Regions from separate parts of the Bradyrhizobium sp. 613_E4_N2_2 genome, predicted to be linked through region 1. Evidence: riboswitches for the same ligand, from Rfam matches in the RefSeq annotation. Region 1 holds a riboswitch; the other holds the start of a gene.

Region 1 (4,177 bases):
CTGGAAGTTGAAGCGGTCGCCGACGTGACGGACGAGGCCGCCGATCTCGACCGGCAGCTTCGTGTCGAAGCGATAGGAGGCGCCGGCGTTGGCGATGAAGTTGGGAACGTTGGGCGGCGTCTTGCCCGAATAGGACTGGAAGTCGCCATTGCCGTCGACATAGGTGAAGTCGATGAAGCGCGACTGCACGAAGGCGACGTTGCCCCATAGTTTCAGGCCCGCGACCGGATTGACCGCGGCGGCGATCTCGACGCCCTTGGAGGCCATCTTGCCGGCGACGTTGAAGAGGATGCCGCTTTCGGGGACGTAGACGTTCTTGCGCTCGATGTCGAAGGCCGAGAACGTGGCCTCCGCGCGCCTGTCGGCCGACAGCAGCTTCACGCCGGTCTCGTAGGTCCGCGACGTCGTGAGCAGCAGCGGCGTCGTGGGCCTGAGGATGAAGATGTTCGCCACCGTCGGGTCGGCTGCCGTCGCGTACTGGCTGTAAAGCATCACGCCGGGCGCGATGTCCCAGGTGTAGCCGATGCGTCCGGTGACCGGATTGAACGTCTTCGAGAAAGGATAGTTGGCTTTCAGGAGGCCATTCTCGTCGAAGCGGGTCCGCGACAGCTCGATATTCTCAAAACGGATGCCGCCGATCAGCGCAAAGGTCGAGGTCAGCTTGAGCCGGTCCTCGAACGACAGCGAGGCGGTGTCGAGATGGGTGTAGATCTTCTCGTCGCTGCGCGGGCCGTAGAGGCCGCGGTCCGGATTGAGGAGGTCGACGTAGTCATTGAAGAACAGCGTGTCCTGCGAGACGTTGAACTGGTTGCTGCTCGCCGCCACGGTGGCGACGAAGCGATTGTCCATTCCGCCGAGATTGGAATTGACGGTGAGGTCGGTGATGTTGCCGTAGAGCCGCTGCGCGTGATCGAGCGCCAGGCGCTCGCGGTAGATGCTCTGCGCGCCTGCGAAATTGCCTACGGTCTGGTCAAACGACGAGATCTCGTTGTTGAACCAGTGCCGGTGGGCGTCATAGCCATAGACCAGGCTCTTCAGCGAGATGTTGTTGGTGATGTCCCATTGAAAGCCGCTGCGCAGCCAGAGCTCGTTGGCGCCGCTGTGATTGTCGAGCACGTTGTAGTTCGTGGTCAGCGTGCGCGCGTCGATGGTGACCGGGACCGGCGTGCCGCCGCCGAGGTAATAGTTGCTCCAGAGGCCGGAGACGACGCCATACGTCGGCACGATGCCCGGCGCGTTCGCCGGCACCAGCGGCGTCCCCCAGTAGAAGCGGTCGTTGTCCTGCCTGTATTCGGTCGCGCCCCAGATCCTCAGGTTCTCGTTGACGCGATAGTTCAGCTGGCCCGAGACGTTGCTGAGCTTCGAATAGGTGTCGTCGATAAAGCCCTTGTTGTTGAAATGGCTGATGTCGAAGCGGTAGTCGAGGCCGTTGATCAGCGTGCTGCCGCCCGATCCGTAACCGGCGCGATAGCCGTTGAAGGAATCGTAGGAAGTGAAGGCGTCGTTGACGATTGGTCCGGTGTGCGGCGCCTTGTTCACGTAGTTGATGGCGCCGCCGGTCGCACCGAGGCCCGCCACCAGCGAGTCCGGTCCCTTGATGATCTCGACCTGCTGGAGACCAGCCACGTCCATGGGACGGCCGGTCATGGTCGACGGCCCGATCGGGATTCCGTTGTAGAGCGTGGAGATCTGGTCGCCGGAAAAGCCACGCATCGAGAAGATGGCGGGCGCGCCGGGCGCATCGCCGCCGGTGACGCCGACTGCAGCCTTGGCGACGTCGGTCGTGGTCCGGATGCCCAGGTTCTGCATCGTCTGTTGACCGATGACCTCGACGGTCGCCGGCATCTCGCGCGCCGTGATGCCGAGCCGGGAGCCGACGTCGGTGACGGCTGCCGTATTGAGCGGCGTCTGTACCGGCCCGCTCGGAGCTTGCGCGGCCGGAACGGCGATAGCAGGGGCGCCACGATTGCGTCCCGCGGCGCGCCGGGCCGCGCGCTGCTTCTGAGTGCCGGGGCTGACGGCAGGAGCCTGTCGCGGCGCAGGCGGCGACACGATCACCGGGCCGACCTCCCGGGAGCGGTTGTCCTGCGCCGCGCTTTGCGCGAGCGCCGCGGACGACAAGGACACCGACGAGAGCAGAGTAATCAGGAAAGCACGCGATAACGCTGGCCTTGCGCCAGCACGGAAATGAAGATTTTGCACGACAACGCTCTGCGGCGACGCAAACAAACCGTCACCGCGGTTGCCTTAGTCATCCACCTTCGCCCCAGGCGGCGGATGCACCGGCTACTTGTCCGACATCAGGGCACCCCGCCCAATGCGTTCGCGCGTGACCATGGCTGGTAGCAGGTTTCCTGGCTCGCGGGTCATCGCCTTCGACCACCTTCCCAGAGGCCCAAGCGGGGCTCCAGTGGTTCGTTTGGTCGTCGGCTATCCGCCTACAGTTGCGGGGGCAGCCGCGGAATTGCCCACTGAGGTGGACGCACCGCATTCCCTTGAAGAGTCCTTGCGGACACTACCGATCACGAAACTGGCATCAGGGGATGAGCGCGTCAACATCCGCGCGGGCTGCTGGACGGGCCGGTCGGTCGATGGTGGCCTTGTGTTGCTGTTTTGCACGATAGTCCGAAGGACCGCGTCGAAACGTCCAACCCGGCCTCCGGACGAGCCTGGGTAACGAACGCTTGACCACGATCAATAACTGCCTTTGGTGTCCGAGTATGCTACTGAGGCCGAGTTCCGGCCCGACAAGGTAAGTCGATATTGATGCAGTTCGTCCGTACCATCCTGGCAGTCGCCATCGCCATATCCTTGGCGATGCTGCCGGTTGGCGCGTCCGCGGCGAACCTCGCAATGTCGTCGGATGGCATGCAGACGGCCATGCACATGAGCGGCGACGCCGACATGTCGATGGACGATTGTTGTCCCGACATGAAGGGAACGGGCTCCCATAGCGGCGGCTACAAGTGCGGGATGGGCTTCTGCTGCGTCGGTGGGATCATCGCGCTCGGTGATGTCAGGCCCGTGGCGTTCGAACGTCTCGCCGTCATGGCCAGCACGATGGCTATTCCCCCGGATCAGGTCGTTTCCTTCCGCGGCGGCAGTCCTCCTTTCCGACCTCCTCGAATCTGATCTCGCAAAGCCCGAGACGCGAGCGGCGTGCCTGCTCGCGACGACGACTGACGTGCGCGCTTCACGCGCCACGGCGAAAGATCAATTCATGAGGACAGGACAATGCTTTCCAAAATCAGCACCGCGGCTCTCGCCGCCACCCTTTCGCTTGCCGCTTCCGCCGCGATGGCGGGCGCGGGCGACTACGCCTTCGAGCCCGTCACTCCGCAGATGAAGAAGGGCGAAGACGTCACGCTCGCCGTTCGCCTGACGAACAAGCAGACCGGCAAGCCGATACCGGACGCAGTCATCTTCAAAAGCCGCCTCGACATGGCCCCGGACGGGATGGCCGAGATGGAATCGGCGGTCGCGCCGCTGCCGTCCAGGGAGCCGGGTGTGTACGCCTTCAAGACGGACCTGCCGATGGCTGGACGCTACCAGATGACGCTGTCCGTGAAGGTGCAGGGCGAACCGGAGACCGTCACCGGCAAGGTGATCGTCACGGCGGTCAAGTGAGCGTTCGGGCGCTGCCCGGCGGCGCCCGACATTCCCCTTTTTCCTTCACACGGACGCGCGCTCCCGGGCGCGCGGATACACCATATGAAAACGCTGCGTCTCCTGACGGCTCTTGCGCTGGGCGGTGGCCTGGTCCTGGCCGGCTACTACTGGCATTCGAACGGTGCGGGCTGGCTCGCTGAGGCCGACATATCATCGGCTGCGGCTGGCGCGGAGCGAACGCCGCTTTACTACCGCGATCCAAGCGGTGCGCCGCTCTGGTCTGCGGGTCAGAAGAAGGACGACCGCGGGCGGGACTATGTGCCGGTCTACGACGACGATGGAGCGGCCGTCGCGCCGGCGCTACCGAAGGCGCAAGCGGCTTCGCCGCGAAAAATCCTCTACTACCGCAATCCGATGGGGCTGCCCGACACGTCGCCCGTCCCAAAGAAGGATCCGATGGGGATGGACTATGTCGCCGTTTACGAAGGCGACGACACCGACGACGGCACGGTGAAGCTGTCGCCCGGCAAGATCCAGCGCGCGGGCGTGAAGTCCGAGCCCGTCGCGC
Region 2 (4,177 bases), 320 kb from region 1:
CAAGCTGCTCCAGCCGGCCGAGCGCGCCGGCCGGCTTTGTGAGTTGCGCCTGACGCGCGAGCGCCGCCTCGCGATGGACAGCGGAGACCTCGGGGCATTTCCGGGTGACCCATTCGGGGAGCATGCTGCCTCGCTTACGGCCTGCGCTTGAGAATGTAGCTGTCCATGATCCATCCGTGCCGCTCGCGCGCATCCTGTCGCGCGGCGACGATGCGCGGGCCGATCTCGGCCAGAACGCCCGACATGACGATCTGATCGTGCATACCGAGATAGGCGCCCCACCAGATGTGCAGCCCGGCTGGATCGAGCGACTGGAAAGCCGTGCCGCCGTCGAGCATCACCACCACGGTATCGACGCCCTGCGGCCAGCCGCCTTCGCGCAAGCGGCGCCCCGTCGTGACCAGGAAGGGCTCGCCGATGTCGTTGAGCGGCAGCGCATGCGCCGCGCACAGCGCCTGGATCGAGGTGATGCCCGGCACGACCTCGATATCAGGCAAGGGATCGAGCCGCCGCGCAATGCGCAGCGAGGAATCGTACAGCGAGGGATCGCCCCAGATCAGCAGCGCGACCTTGCCTTTACCTTCGAGATGGCTGGCGATCGTCCGCGACCACGCCGCGGCCACGGCATCGTGCCAGTCGTCCACGCCCTTGTGATAGTCCGCTTCACCGGCATCGCGCACAGGAAGATCGAACTCGGCAATGCGCGTCGTTGGATTGGTGAGTACATCCGCGCAGATCGTCCGCCTGAGATCTGCGAGATCGGACTTCGCCGTCCCCTTGCGCGGGATCAGGATGAGATCGGCCGCGTTGATGGCTTGAACGGCGGCGCGCGTGAGCTGCTCGGGATCGCCGCAACCGATGCCTATCAGGGAGAGTGTCAGCATCGTGAGTGCGAAGGGCGGCCATCACGGCCGCCCGTTCGCTTGTCTCTCAAGCCGCGTTATGCAAACGCGGGGTAACGAGGCCGGGCGCGGTGACGCCGCGCAGCGACTTCGCCAGCGCCAGCACACCGAGGTCGGCCAGCGGCTCGATCACGATGACGAGCGCGTAGGAGGCCGCGAAGGTCGCGATGTTGACGAGGTTGGTCGCACCGAAGCCCGAGCCATAGAGCGCCCAGAACGCAACCCAGGCGATGACGCCGGCCTGATACGTGGTCGACAGCGCCAGCGCCTGGCGATACCTGAGATCGACATAGGCGGTGTTGCGGGCAATGATCCGCGCGGCGATCGCCTGGATCCCGAACAGCGGCACCAGCAGCGTGGTGACGTTCATGCCGAATTGCGGCAGATCGGGCGGCTCGAAGAAGATGCCCTGGAACAACAGTCCGAACGCAAGGCCGAAGGCCGCGGGCGCTGCCCCAAACAGCAGGAACAGGGTCGAGCCGAGGATGAAGTGCACCTCGGAGACGCCCACCGGGAAGTGCGGCAGGATCTCGAAGAAGACGAAAACGAGGCCCGTGGTGGCGAGCGTCCGCGCCGCGAACGACGTGATGCCCTGCTCGCGCACGGTCTCGACCGCGAGCTTCAGCGCAACGCCGCCGACTGCGATGCCGGTTGCGTAACTCAACACGAGCTTGGCGCCCGATACGACTCCGGGTTCGATATGCATGGTTCAGTTCCTTCCTGCCGTCACACCCGACGGCCTTGGCCACAAGACATGCACGGCCGGTCTCCTGGCTCGCGGTTCACTGGGGTTCTCCGGCCTTCCCGGGCCTTGCGGCCCAGTGGCTGATCGGAGTCCCTCACCGCTTACAGTCGCGGGGGCGGCTGGGGTTTTGGGCGGCGCAACTGTCCGCCCACCCCCATTCCCGATTATGCTCCGGCGGTTTGCGCCGCCTCGAGCACCATGCGTCTCCTGTGTGCCCCTTTCGCCAGCCGGGCGTCAAGGGGCGAAGGGCGGCCGGGACGGTCCTGACGGATAATCGCCCGCCAGCGCGCCAAACAGGATCACCGCCGCCGTCGAGGCCGCGCCGCCCCGCGCAAGCTGTTCCGCCAGCTCGGCAATGGTGGTGCGGACCAGCCGCTCGTCGGGACGACCGAGGGATTCGGCGAACAGCGCCGGGGTATCAGGGGCGAGGCCGTGCTCGATCAATTTTGCGACAAGCGCCGGAAAGGTGCGCCGGCCCATATAGACGACGGTGGTCGCTTCGGGATCCGCCAGCGCCGCCCAGTTCAAATTCTGCGGCAGCTCGCCGGTGACATCGGCCCCGGTCACGAACTGCACCCGGCGCGAGGTGTGGCGCCGGGTCAGGGGAATGCCGGCTTGCGCGGCGGCGACACAGGCCGAGGTGATTCCGGGAATGATCTCGTAGCCGATGCCGGCTTCGCGCAGAGCCTCCAGCTCCTCCTCGAGCCGGCCAAAGATACCGGCATCGCCCGATTTCAGCCGCACCACACGGACGCCGGCCGCGGCGTAATCGATCAGCAGGCGGTTGACGTGGTGCTGCTTGGTCGAGGGCCGCCCTGCCCGCTTCCCGACCGCGACGAGATTGGCGCCGGGCCGGGCCAGATCGAGGATCGCGCCCGAGGCGAGGTCGTCATAGAGCACGACGTCGGCATCGCGCAGCCGCGCGGCGCCTTTGAGCGTGAGGAGCTCGGGGTCGCCGGGGCCGGCCGAGATGAAAGTGACAAAACCGCTCACCGATCCTCCGCGATCAGATGGAAGAACGTGCCGGTGGCTTGTCCCCGCCGCGAGCCGGTCTCGGCGATGATCGCGCCTGTTGCATCGTGCACGACCGCCAGCGGCGTATCCGGCTGCGCGACAATCGTCGAATAGTGGAACTCGTGACCGCGCAGGCGCGCGCCGACCTGATGGCCCGGCATCGGCGCGGCGAGCGCAGCGAGACGATAGCCGAGATGCATGCGGCGCTTGGCAAAGCTCGTCTCCAGTCCGAGCAGGCCCGTCATCTCATGACGGACGCCGTCGGCGTCGGTCAGAGCGGTTCCCAGCACCATATAGCCTCCGCATTCGCCGTGCACCGGCCGTGTGTCAGCGAAGGCGCGCAAGCCGCTGCGAAAGCGCGCATTGGCCGCGATCGTGCCGGCATGCAGTTCGGGATAGCCGCCGGGCAGCCAGCAGACATCGGCGCTCGCGTCAGGCGCTTCATCGGCAAGCGGCGAGAATGTCGAGATCTCGGCGCCGGCCGCGCGCCAGGCCTCCAGCATGTGCGGATAGATGAAGGAGAACGCGGCATCGCGGGCCAACGCAATGCGCTGCCCGGGCGGCGTCACGTTCATGCCGTTTGCCGCCGGTTGCGGCGAACAGCTTGCTGCCGCCCGCAGCACCGCATCGAGATCGACATGCTCGGCGACGAAGCGCGCGGCTTCGTCGATCAGCTTGCCGATCTCGGCCTGCTCTTCGGCCTGCACCAGGCCGAGATGCCGTTTCGGCAGGCTGATTTCTGCATGACGCGGCAGCGCGCCGAACACGGCGATGCCGGCGTCGTTCAGTGCACGCCGCACGAGATCTTCATGTCGCGGGCTGGCGACGCGATTGAGCACCACGCCGGCAAGGCGCACGCCGGCACGATAGTCGCGAAGGCCTGCGGCGATCGCCGCCGCCGTCTGCGCCTGTCCGGAAGGATCGATCACCAGCAGCACCGGCCAGCCCAGCATCTCCGCAATGTCGGCGGTGGCGCCGGTGCCGGAGACGCCGCGCGCGGCGACGCCGTCGAACAGGCCCATCGAACCCTCCGCGAGCACGACATCGGCATCAGTGCCGCGACCCACGAGATGAGCAATCGTCCCGCGATCCATCGCCCAGCTATCGACGTTGACGGAAGCGCGCCCCGTCGCAGCGGCATGGAAGGCGGGATCGATATAGTCGGGCCCGCTCTTGAAGCACTGCACGTTCAATCCGCGATTGCGCCAGGCGCGCGCCAGCGCCAGCGTCAGCGTGGTTTTGCCGACGCCGGAGGCCGGCGCCGAGATGACAAGCCCTGCCGGCATCACGATGCCTCCGGAAAGCGCGGATCGGCGCCGACCGGCCGATAGCGCCGATCGTAATCGGCGGCATAGAGGCGGCTCTCGTCAAAATCCGCCGCTCCAAGCGTCTTGCCAACCAGGATCAGCGCGGTGCGCTCCATCTCGGTGCCGACGGCGGCATCGAGCGTCGCCAGCGTGGCGCGAACGATGCGCTGGTCCGGCCAGCTCGCGCGCCAGACGATCGCGACGGGGCA

The links. Region 1 has a riboswitch for cobalamin ahead of AB7290_RS30935 (TonB-dependent receptor). Riboswitches for the same ligand answer to the same signal wherever they lie in the genome.
Region 2: it holds a riboswitch for cobalamin, as region 1 does, so the genes downstream of both, AB7290_RS29670 (energy-coupling factor ABC transporter permease) here and AB7290_RS30935 (TonB-dependent receptor) in region 1, are expected to answer to the same signal.

What each region holds. Positions count from the first base shown of each region.
Region 1 is NZ_CP197234.1:6,502,463-6,506,639, reverse strand. It holds gene AB7290_RS30935 (TonB-dependent receptor) at 1-2,127, opposite strand, end outside; cobalamin riboswitch at 2,328-2,535, opposite strand; gene AB7290_RS30930 (hypothetical protein) at 2,767-3,132, shown strand; gene AB7290_RS30925 (FixH family protein) at 3,235-3,627, shown strand; gene AB7290_RS30920 (efflux RND transporter periplasmic adaptor subunit) at 3,712-4,177, shown strand, end outside.
Region 2 is NZ_CP197234.1:6,187,049-6,191,225, forward strand. It holds gene cobT (nicotinate-nucleotide--dimethylbenzimidazole phosphoribosyltransferase) at 1-124, opposite strand, end outside; gene cobF (precorrin-6A synthase (deacetylating)) at 135-884, opposite strand; gene AB7290_RS29670 (energy-coupling factor ABC transporter permease) at 931-1,608, opposite strand; cobalamin riboswitch at 1,646-1,863, opposite strand; gene cobA (uroporphyrinogen-III C-methyltransferase) at 1,882-2,640, opposite strand; gene AB7290_RS29680 (cobyrinate a,c-diamide synthase) at 2,637-3,947, opposite strand; gene cobM (precorrin-4 C(11)-methyltransferase) at 3,947-4,177, opposite strand, start outside.